Regions from separate parts of the Kitasatospora sp. NPDC101447 genome, predicted to be linked through region 2. Evidence: predicted binding sites of a transcription regulator. Region 2 holds the regulator's gene; the other holds the start of a gene.

Region 1 (5,052 bases), on a different contig from region 2:
TCAGCACCTCGCGGACGTCCGACACCGGGTGGACGGTGAGCCGCTCCAGCACCTCGGCCGGGACGTCGTCCAGGTCGGCCTCGTTGCGCTTGGGGATGATCACCGTGGTGACCCCGGCCCGGTCGGCGGCGAGCAGCTTCTGCTTCACCCCGCCGATCGGCAGCACCCGCCCGGTCAGCGACACCTCGCCGGTCATCGCCACGTCGGTGCGCACCTTGCGGCCGGAGAGCAGCGAGGCGAGTGCCGTGGTCATGGTGATGCCGGCGCTCGGCCCGTCCTTGGGGACGGCCCCGGCCGGGACGTGCAGGTGCACGCCGCGGTCGCGCAGCGAGGTGACCGGCAGTTCCAGCTCGGCGCCGCGCGAGCGCAGGAAGGAGAGTGCGATGTGCGCGGACTCCTTCATCACGTCGCCCAGCTGCCCGGTGAGGGTCAGCCCGGTGCCGCCGGTCTCGGCGTCGGCCAGCGAGGCCTCGATGTAGAGGACGTCGCCGCCGGCACCGGTCACCGCGAGGCCGGTGGCCACGCCGGGGACGGCGGTGCGGCGTTCGGCCGGCTCCTGGGCGGACTCCGGCACGTGGTGCGGCCTGCCGATCAGGGCGCGCAGGTCCTCTGCGCCGACCGCGGCGGGCAGCTCGCGCTCGCCCAGCTCGGCCTGCGCGGCGATCTTGCGCAGCACCCGGGCGATCGAGCGCTCCAGGTTCCGGACGCCCGCCTCGCGGGTGTACTCCCCGGCGAGGCGGCGCAGCGCCGTCTCGTCGACGCTGACCTGCTCGCCGCCGAGGCCGGCCTTCTCCAGCTGGCGCGGGAGCAGGTGGTCGCGGGCGATGACGACCTTCTCGTCCTCGGTGTAGCCGTCCAGCCGGACCAGCTCCATCCGGTCGAGCAGCGCCTCGGGGATGGCCTCCAGCACGTTGGCGGTGGCGAGGAAGACGACGTCGGAGAGGTCGAGCTCGACCTCCAGGTAGTGGTCCCGGAAGGTGTGGTTCTGCGCCGGGTCCAGCACCTCCAGCAGGGCGGCGGCCGGGTCCCCCCGGTAGTCGGAGCCGACCTTGTCGATCTCGTCGAGCAGGACGACCGGGTTCATCGAGCCGGCCTCCTTGATCGCCCGCACCAGCCGGCCGGGCAGCGCGCCGACGTAGGTGCGCCGGTGGCCGCGGATCTCGGCCTCGTCCCGGACGCCGCCGAGCGCGACCCGGACGAACGTGCGGCCCATGGCGCGGGCCACCGACTCGCCGAGCGAGGTCTTTCCGACCCCGGGAGGCCCGACCAGGGCCAGCACCGCGCCGCCGCGGCGGCCGCCGACCAGCCCGAGCCCCTGGTCGGCCCGGCGCTTGCGGACGGCCAGGTACTCGACGATGCGCTCCTTCACGTCGGCCAGGCCGGCGTGGTCGGCGTCCAGCACCGCGCGGGCGCCGGCGATGTCGTAGGCGTCCTCGGTGCGCTCGTTCCAGGGCAGCTCCAGGACGGTGTCCAGCCAGGTGCGGATCCAGGAGCCCTCGGGCGACTGGTCGGAGGCGCGCTCCAGCTTGTCGACCTCCTTGAGCGCGGCCTCGCGGACGTTCGCCGGGAGGTCGGCGGCCTCGACCCGGGCGCGGTAGTCGCCCTCCTCGTCGGCCGGCTCGCCGTTCAGCTCGGCGAGCTCCTTGCGGACGGCCTCCAGCTGGCGGCGGAGCAGGAACTCCTTCTGCTGCTTGGCCACGCCCTCCTCGACGTCCTTGCGGATGGTGTCGTTGACCTCCTCCTCGGCGAGGTGGTCGCGCAGCAGGGTCAGCGCGTACTCCAGGCGGGCGATCTGGTCGGCCTCCAGGAGCACCTTGAGCTTCTGCTCCGCGGTGGCGAAGGGCGCGTAGCCGATGTTGTCGGCGAGCTCGCCGACGCCCTCGATCTGGGCGACCCGGTCCACGATCTGCCAGGCGCCGCGCTTGCGCAGCCACTGGGTGGACAGCGCCTTGTACTCCTTGACCAGCTCGGCGGCCCGGCCGGCCACCGGGGTGCCCACGGAGGACTCCCGGAACGGGGTGGTCTCCACCCAGAGGGCGGCGCCGGGGCCGGTGGTGCCGACGCCGATCCGGAGCCGGCGCACGGCGCGCACCAGCGCGACCGGCTGGCCGGCGGTGTTCGGGCCGTCGGCCAGCCGGCCGACCTGCTCCACGGCGGCCAGCGTGCCGGCCGCCGCGTACGAGCCGTCCACCCGCGGGACCAGCAGGACCTGCGGCTTGCCGCCGCCGGCGGCCGCGGCGCGGGCGGCCTCGACGGCGGCGCGCACCTCGGTGTCCTTCAGGTCCAGCGGGACCACCATGCCCGGCAGGACGACCTCGTCGTCGAGCGGCAGCACGGGCAGGGTGAGCGGTGTGGACATCGATGCCATGATCTCTCCCCAGTCAGTGAACTTGAGTCGACCTGACTAAGGCTTGGCGGGGGTCGGATGTTCCCGGGGTTCAGTTCGCCGTGAGCGAACACGATCCGGCCGGGAAGGCGGCGCGGGCGGGCCGCGGGCGGGCCGTCAAAAGCGCACCTGGGAAGCGTCCGTCGAATCTGGGGAATTCCTGGACGTGCCGAGGGAGCCCAGCCCCCCGAACCCCGGCGCATGAACGTCAGCACGCGAACGTCGGCACGTGAACGGCAGCGAGTGAATGGCAGCGCGTGAACGTCAGCGCGTGAATGCCCGCACGTGAATGCCGGTGCGCCGACCTCGGCGCGAACCTCGGCGCGCGAGCCTCAGCGCGCGGTCCGCACGCGCGCCCCGCCGCGCGCGGGCGCGGCGCCGACCGTCGCGGTGCGGGACCGGGGCGGGCGCCGTTCGATGCGCCGCAGCCAGCGCCAGAGCGCCACCCCGGTGAGCACCGCCGCCGGGTGCCCCACCGCGGTGACCACGTCCTTGTCGGAGGCGATCTGCTCGGCGATCATCAGCCCGGCGCCGCCCAGCGCGAGCAGCCGCCCGGGCCAGGAGAGCAGCCCGGCCACCGCGCCCAGGCAGGCGAGCACGCCGTAGCTGACCCCGATGTCCAGGTGGTCCATCGCCTCGGGCGCCATCCGCCCGGTCTCCACCGCGAGGATCACCACGCCCTGGGAGAGCAGCGTGGCCGCGACGTGCCCGGCCGCGAAGACCGCCGCCGCCCGGGCCGGCCCGACCTTGCGCTCCAGCGGCGCGAGGGTGAAGGCGAATCCCCACAGGTACGGCATCCACACCTCGCCGGCCACCCAGAACCCGCTCAGGACGAGGGCCCGGACGGGATGCTGGAGCAGGTTGTGGCCGTCCGAGCTGGAGGCCTCCTGCAGGCGCTGCACGAGTTCCGGGTCCGCGAGCCCGGCGAAGGTCGTGGTGGCTCCCACGACGGCGAGGTACCCGAGGGTGAAGGGGTTGCGCCGGGGTGTCGGCACGCGTTCCAGCAGCCACCGCACGACGCCGGTGCGCAGCCCGTACCGGAGCATCCCGTACGGCGCTCCCGCGGGCGCGCAGCCGTCGGCGTCCCGCCGCAGACCCGCCATGCCGCCTCCGCTCCGCACCCGTAGCCGCCGGCTCACTCCCCGTGCCCAACGTACCGGCACGCACCGCGGGTTCCGCCCGGACGGGTGTTGTCGTGGCCACGGTACGTCGAGGTTCTGGGAGGCAGCTGGGAAAAGCCCGTGAAGACCGCCGCCTCGGCGGAGCGCCGGATTCCCGACATTGGTCCAGACCTTGTTTCGATTGACGCGTCAGTAGGGCCTCTGACCGGCGACTTGGCGTCAACTCGACTGCATACGTACCGTTACGCAGTGAAAATTCGCCGGGTAAGGTATCGGCCCGTGCCCACTCGTGCAGTGGGTCAGCGGGCGGCCCGAACAGCCGGCCCACGGGCCGGAAACGTCCGGTCCACCTGCCGGAAAGCATCCGTTGTCCGTACGCTGCGAAGTGCGCGGGAGAAGTGGGCGGCCGACGAATCCGTCCTCGCCTCCCGATCGCGCGACGGGACGGCGGACCCGGCACAGTCCACGACGGAACAAGACTACGAGCGGAGCCCCGCCATCCCCACAGGTGGCCGGCCCGCAGCCCTGGGGGCGGTGGCGTGACCGTGACAGAAATTCAGCAGGACAACGTCAACACCGGCGGCACGGTGAGCAGCCAACGCAGAGTGCTGGTGGTGGAGGACGAGCCGACGATCGCCGAGTCGATCGCGGCCCGACTGGGCGCGGAGGGCTTCAAGGTCGCCGTGGCCCACGACGGCCCCGGCGCGGTCGACGGCTTCCACACCTGGCAGCCGGACCTCGTCGTCCTCGACATCATGCTGCCCGGCTTCGACGGCCTGGAGGTGTGCCGCCGGATCCAGGCGCAGCGCCCGGTGCCGGTGCTGATGCTGACCGCGCGCGACGACGAGACGGACCTGCTGGTCGGCCTCGGCGTCGGCGCGGACGACTACATGACGAAGCCGTTCTCGATGCGCGAACTGGCCGCCCGGGTCAACGTGCTGCTGCGCCGCGTCGAGCGCGCCCAGCAGGCCGCCCGCACGCCCGCGCTCGGCAGCCTGCGCTTCGGCGAGCTGGAGATCGACCACGTGCAGCGCCGGGTCCGGCTGGCCTCGGGCGACGTCCACCTGACGCCGACCGAGTTCGACCTGCTCGCCTGCCTGGCCGCCCAGCCGCGCGCGGTGCTCACCCGCGAGCAGCTGCTGGCCGAGGTCTGGGACTGGACGGACGCGTCCGGCACCCGCACGGTGGACAGCCACGTCAAGGCGCTGCGCCGGAAGATCGGCGCCAGCTGGATCCGCACCGTGCACGGCGTCGGGTACGCCCTGGAAGCCCCGCTCTCCTAGGCCGACCCCGGACGACGGGCCGCCGGGGGGCCCGTGTCCGGACGACGCCTGGCCACCACGCGGGGGACACACGCGGGGACCACAGGGAACCAATGACCTTTCCACAGCAACGCAACGGGGAATCCGACGGCGCGCGGCCGCAGCCGCTGGCCGTCCGTGCCGCCCACCGGGTCTGGGCCGACATCCGGCCGCTCGACCCGGTCCGCTCGATCAAGGGCAAGCTCGCCCTGCTGGTGATCGTCTCCGTGTTCCTGGCCACCGG
Region 2 (5,052 bases):
ATGGTGCCGACGGTGCCGATGGGCCTGAGCGAGCGGAGGGTCGAGGGTCACACCGCCCGGCTGCGTGAGCGCTGCTCAGCCGGTGGCGGCGCCGGTCGGCCAGTAGCCGGGGACCGGGGGCTGCTGCCGGGGGACGTTGAACTGCTCGCCGGGGGCGGTCCAGAAGCCCTCGCGCAGGGAGAGCGCCATGCCGGCCCAGTCGAGGGCGGTCTCGACCGTGTGGTTGAGGGCCTCCTGCGACCAGGTGTCGTCGAAGACCAGCGGCAGGACGGGGGCGACCTGCTCGATGGTGGCGATCAGCGGGTTGTGGGTGATGGCCTCGTCGACGAGGAGGACGATCGGCTTGCGCAGCGCCGACGCCCAGCCCAGCTCCAGGCTCACGCCGGCCGAGAGCGGCGCTCCCACGTAGGCGAACACCAGGTCCGCGGACTGCAGGGCGCGGAAGTCGGACGGAACGCGGGGCTCCGGGGCGCGGCCGGAGATGGTCCAGGCATCGCTGTGGTGCGCGCTGTACACGGCGGCACCGCTGCGGAGCAGCGTGGTGCGGAGCGTCGTCAGCCGCGTCCGGCTGGCGAGCGTCACCACGCTGTCCGCCGGGCCGGTGAGCCGCATCAGCGGCGCGGCCAGGAACACACGTGCACGCCGACCCTCGGGGGCCTGGCTGTCGTGGTGACGCAGGTAGGGCTCGGTCATGTCGACTCCGGGGAAAGGCCGATCGGGAGAGTGCGCGTCGGCGATGCGTTGGATGTGGGCTGCTCTGTGCGGTGATGACGGTGGTGAACGACTGGATAATTTGACGGTACATTGGCAAGGTGTGGCGGCTTGCCGGACCATTGGGAGCGAACTGATCGTCCATCGCGGGGCAGCGCCGCGTCCAGGGTTGCCCAGTGTCATCTGGATGCCTGGCAGGGAGATGACGCACAGTCCGCAAGCTGCAGACAGTGGCCTGCCTCTCGCGTGGAACTAGGTCAGCCGTTATCCTGTTCGACGCTTCTAGTGGCGGTTCTCGACAGAGAGAGTGGGGGCGTGACTGACATGCGCCGGTTTGTCCGCAAGGTTGTGCTTTCGTTGGCTGTTGCCGCTGCTGTGGTTGGCGCCGGCTCTCTCACGGATGCTGTCGACTCGCCTGGTGCGAGCGCTGCTCGGGCTGCCGTGACCGTCGCGGACGACATTTCCTGGCAGTGAGCTCGGCCACGTGAGCACTCGGTCGCCTGCCGGAGCTCTTGAATAGCCTTACCAATCCTGGCCTGAAATTGGCATGGCGGTCATTCGGCAGGTTCCTGGGACTTTCGGCCGATGACGTAACCGAGTTGGAACAGCGAGTCGACCTTGTAGTCGTCGCGCATCTCGGCAATATGCCTCGCGAGTGTCCGCTCGCTGATCCCCAGGCGTCTTGCGATGACCCGGTGGTTCGTGCCCTCAAGCATCTGGTCAATGATCGTCTGGCGCAGGCGTGACACCACCTGTTGCGGCACCGTGCGGGCGCCCTCGAATTCCAGCGCCCGGCTCCAGCATCGCTCGAAAACCTCCTCGGCGAGGTAGTTGACGACTGCCGGGTCGTATATGAAGGCGGCCAGGCTCATGTCATCGACGATCGGGATGACGGCGACCCGTCGATTCATCACGATGAGCCGGTTATAGGGCTCGTCAAGGGTGCGGTACTGGCCGCCGGCTCGGGCAAGCGTGGCCACGTAATCCCTGGTCGGCTGGTGGTACCGCGTGCTGGCATGGTAGATCGTCCGCATCTCCGTGCCACTGCGCAGCGTTTCCAGGTCGTGTTCGATCATTCCGGCGAGCAGTTCCGGAAGCCGCGGCCCCCCGGGCTGGAGTGCCAAAGCCTCCTCCAGTCCGGATTCTCTGAACTGTTCCAGTCTCTGACGAATCAGGGCCTTTCCCTGCACATACTCGATCGACCCTCCGCGCTGCTTCGGGGTGTGGAATTCCCGGGCCAGCTCCTGAAGTTCGGAGGGGAGAGATACGGCGCGAGACAGGAGCTCCAGCGCCTGGCGCTGCCAGGAATGACTGAGACTTGTCGAGAGCTGTGTCGGGTCGGCGGCCACGAATATGGACGGGTCATCGCTGTCGGGCACGAGAAGGCCAATCCTGACCAGTTCGTCCCGGGCAGCACCGTCCTGATCGACATTGGAGCCCAACGGCAGCCTGCCGTCACCTCGGATGACGGCGAGATACAGCTCGCGGGCTTCTGCCGAAAGGACGGTCAAGCCGGCGGCAAGGGGCTGCTCTCGTTCACTCATCCGCGACTCCTTGCCGTCACCTGATACCTGTGTCCCATCAGCACCGACGCTGAATCGACAGCATGCCAGACCTGGTGTGTCCTCTGGAGAGGCTTTGTGACCGCACTCTCTCACCAACGCGTTGCCGCCGGCACCCCCCGAACAGGAGGGGGCCGGCGGCGGTGTCCGGGCGGGGCCGTCGGTCAGCGCTTGGGGCGCCAGACGACGAGGGCGCTGGACTGGGGGGTGGGCGGCTGGTACGGGACGAGGTCGCGGCGGTAGGAGGCGTGGACGGCGGCCTCGCGCTGCTGGAGGGCGGTTGCGGCGCCTTCCAGGGAGTCGACCAGTTCCGCGACGCGGGACTGCAGGGCGGTGACCTGGTTCTCCAGCTCGATGATCCGCTTGATGCCCGCCAGGTTGATGCCTTCGTCCTGGGAGAGCCGCTGGACCTCGCGCAGCTGCTGGATGTCGCGGGCCGAGTAGCGGCGGCCGCGGCCGGCGGTGCGGTCGGGGCAGACCAGGCCGAGGCGGTCGTACTGGCGCAGGGTCTGCGGGTGCAGGCCGGACAGTTCGGCGGCCACGGAGATGACGTACACCGGGGTGTCCTCGGTGAGGACGTACGGCGGTGCGGCCGAGGGGGCCCGGCGGGTGCGGCGGGTGCCGTCCCCGGGCAGGCCTTCGCCGACGCCGGGGCCGATCGAGCCACCGGGGTTGACCGGGTTGATCGGATTCATCGGGGACATCTGGTCGTCACGCTCCCTTCGCCGCCCGGAAGAGGGCTGCTCGCGGATCGTCGGAGGCGGTGGCCTCGCGGTACTGCTCCAGGGCGTCCAGCGCGTCGCCGCTGACGTGCTGGGGGACCACGACCTCGACGGTGACGAGGAGGTCGCCGCGGGTGCCGTCCTTGCGGGTGGCGCCCTTCCCGCGGGCGCGCATGGTGAGGCCGTTGGCGCTGCCCGGGGGCAGCTTGAGCTTCACGGAGGGCCCGCCGAGGGTGGGTACTTCGATGGTGGCGCCGAGGGCCGCCTCGGGGAAGGTGACCGGGACGGTCACGGTGAGGTTGTCGCCCTTGCGCCCGAAGACCGGGTGCGGGTCGACGTGCACGGTGACGTAGAGGTCGCCGGGCTGGCCGCCGCGTTCGCCCTGGGCGCCCTTGCCCTTGAGCCGGATCCGCTGGTCGGCGTGGACGCCGGCCGGGATGCGGACCTGCATGGTGCGGGCCGAGCTGGCCCGGCCGCTGCCGTGGCAGTCGGTGCACGGGTCGTCGACGATCATGCCCCGGCCGCGGCAGTCCTTGCACGGCTCGGAGAGCGCGAAGGCGCCCTGGCCGCGGCTGACGGTGCCCGCGCCGACGCAGGTGGGACAGACCCGCGGGGTGGTGCCGGACTTGGCGCCGGTGCCGTTGCAGGTGCGGCAGGGGGCCTGGCTGGTCATCCGCAGCGGGACGGTCGCGCCGTCGACCGCCTCCTCGAAGGAGAGGGTCACCTCGGTCTCGACGTCGGCGCCGCGCCGCGGCTGGGCCTGCCGGGTGCCGCCGCCGCGGTTGAACAGGCCGCCGAAGACGTCGCCGAGCCCGCCGCCGGCGGCGCCGCCGCCCTGGCTGCCGCTGAAGAGGTCGCCGAAGTCGAAGCTGTAGCTGCCGGTGCCGCCGGGGCCGCCGCCGGCCCGGAAGCCGCCGTTGGCGAAGAGGCTGCGGGCCTCGTCGTACTCCTTGCGGCGCTTCTCGTCGGAGAGGACGTCGTACGCCTCGGAGATGTCCTTGAACCGCTCCTCGGCCTTGCTGTCACCCTTGTTGGCGTCGGGGTGGAACTCGCGCGCGAGCTTGCGGTAGGTCTTCTTGATCTCGGTGGCGGTGGCGTCCTTGGGCACGCCGAGGACCTTGTAGTAGTCCTTCTCCACGTAGTCCTTACCGCTCACGGCTTGAGCCACCTCCCGAGTCCATCGTCACTGTGCTGTCAACAGCAGCAGAACGCAACGCCGTTGACAGCGCGCTGCGGAGCCGGCCGCCGTACTGGCCGGCGCACGACTCCGCAGCGCACTGGTTGTCAGCTGTCACAGGTTGTCAGCTGTCCGAGCCACCGTCGGACTTGTCCGCGTCGCCCGACTTGGCGTCGGTGTCGGCGGCCGTCTGGCTGCCCGGCTGGGGCTCCGCGACGGCGACCATCGCCGGGCGGATGATCCGCTCGCCGATGCGGTAACCGGGCTGGAGGATCTGGACGCAGGTGTCCTCGGTGACGTCCGAGGAGTAGCTGTGCATCAGCGCCTCGTGCATGGTCGGGTCGAAGGGCTCGCCCTCCTTGCCGAACTGCTGCAGGCCCAGCTTGGCGACGACCGTCTCCAGCGAGTCGGAGACGGACTTGAAGCCGCCGGTGACCTCGCCGTGCTCGCGGGCGCGGCCGATGTCGTCCAGGACCGGGATCAGGGACTCCAGGATGTTGGAGACCGCGATCTCGCGGACGGTCAGCCGGTCGCGCTCGACCCGCTTGCGGTAGTTCTGGTACTCGGCCTGCAGACGCTGCAGGTCACCGGTGCGCTCGGCCAGTTCGCGCTTGGCGGTGGCGAGCTCCTCCGAGGCGCCCTCGGCGGCACCGGCCGCCGCGGCTTCCTCGGCGGCCTTGATCACGGCCTCCTCGGCGGCGGAGTCGTCGCCGGGCTTGCCGCCCTGCGGCTTGTCCGTCATGCCGACGCACCGCCCTTGGGCTTCTCGTCGTCCACGATCTCGGCGTCGACGACGTCGTCCTCGGCCTTGGCCTGGGCGGAGTCACCGGCACCGGCCGCACCGGCGGTGGCGTCGGCGTTGGCGTAGAGCGCCTGGCCG

What was found. The regulator HspR, encoded in region 2, represses chaperone genes until heat shock. The targets are predictions, from matches to a motif close to TTGAGNNNNNNNNNCTCAA.
Region 1: a site for HspR is predicted at 2,391-2,409, ahead of lon (endopeptidase La). Genes of this name have one in related genera too.

The regions. Positions count from the first base shown of each region.
Region 1 covers NZ_JBIWNL010000004.1:248,135-253,186, reverse strand. The annotation lists gene lon (endopeptidase La) at 1-2,368, opposite strand, end outside; gene ACIRST_RS08180 (rhomboid-like protein) at 2,719-3,489, opposite strand; gene ACIRST_RS08175 (response regulator transcription factor) at 4,053-4,790, shown strand; gene ACIRST_RS08170 (ATP-binding protein) at 4,883-5,052, shown strand, end outside.
Region 2 covers NZ_JBIWNL010000025.1:51,456-56,507, forward strand. The annotation lists gene ACIRST_RS28965 (hypothetical protein) at 76-693, opposite strand; gene ACIRST_RS28970 (helix-turn-helix domain-containing protein) at 1,266-2,255, opposite strand; gene ACIRST_RS28975 (heat shock protein transcriptional repressor HspR) at 2,438-2,977, opposite strand; gene dnaJ (molecular chaperone DnaJ) at 2,985-4,151, opposite strand; gene grpE (nucleotide exchange factor GrpE) at 4,297-4,914, opposite strand; gene dnaK (molecular chaperone DnaK) at 4,911-5,052, opposite strand, start outside.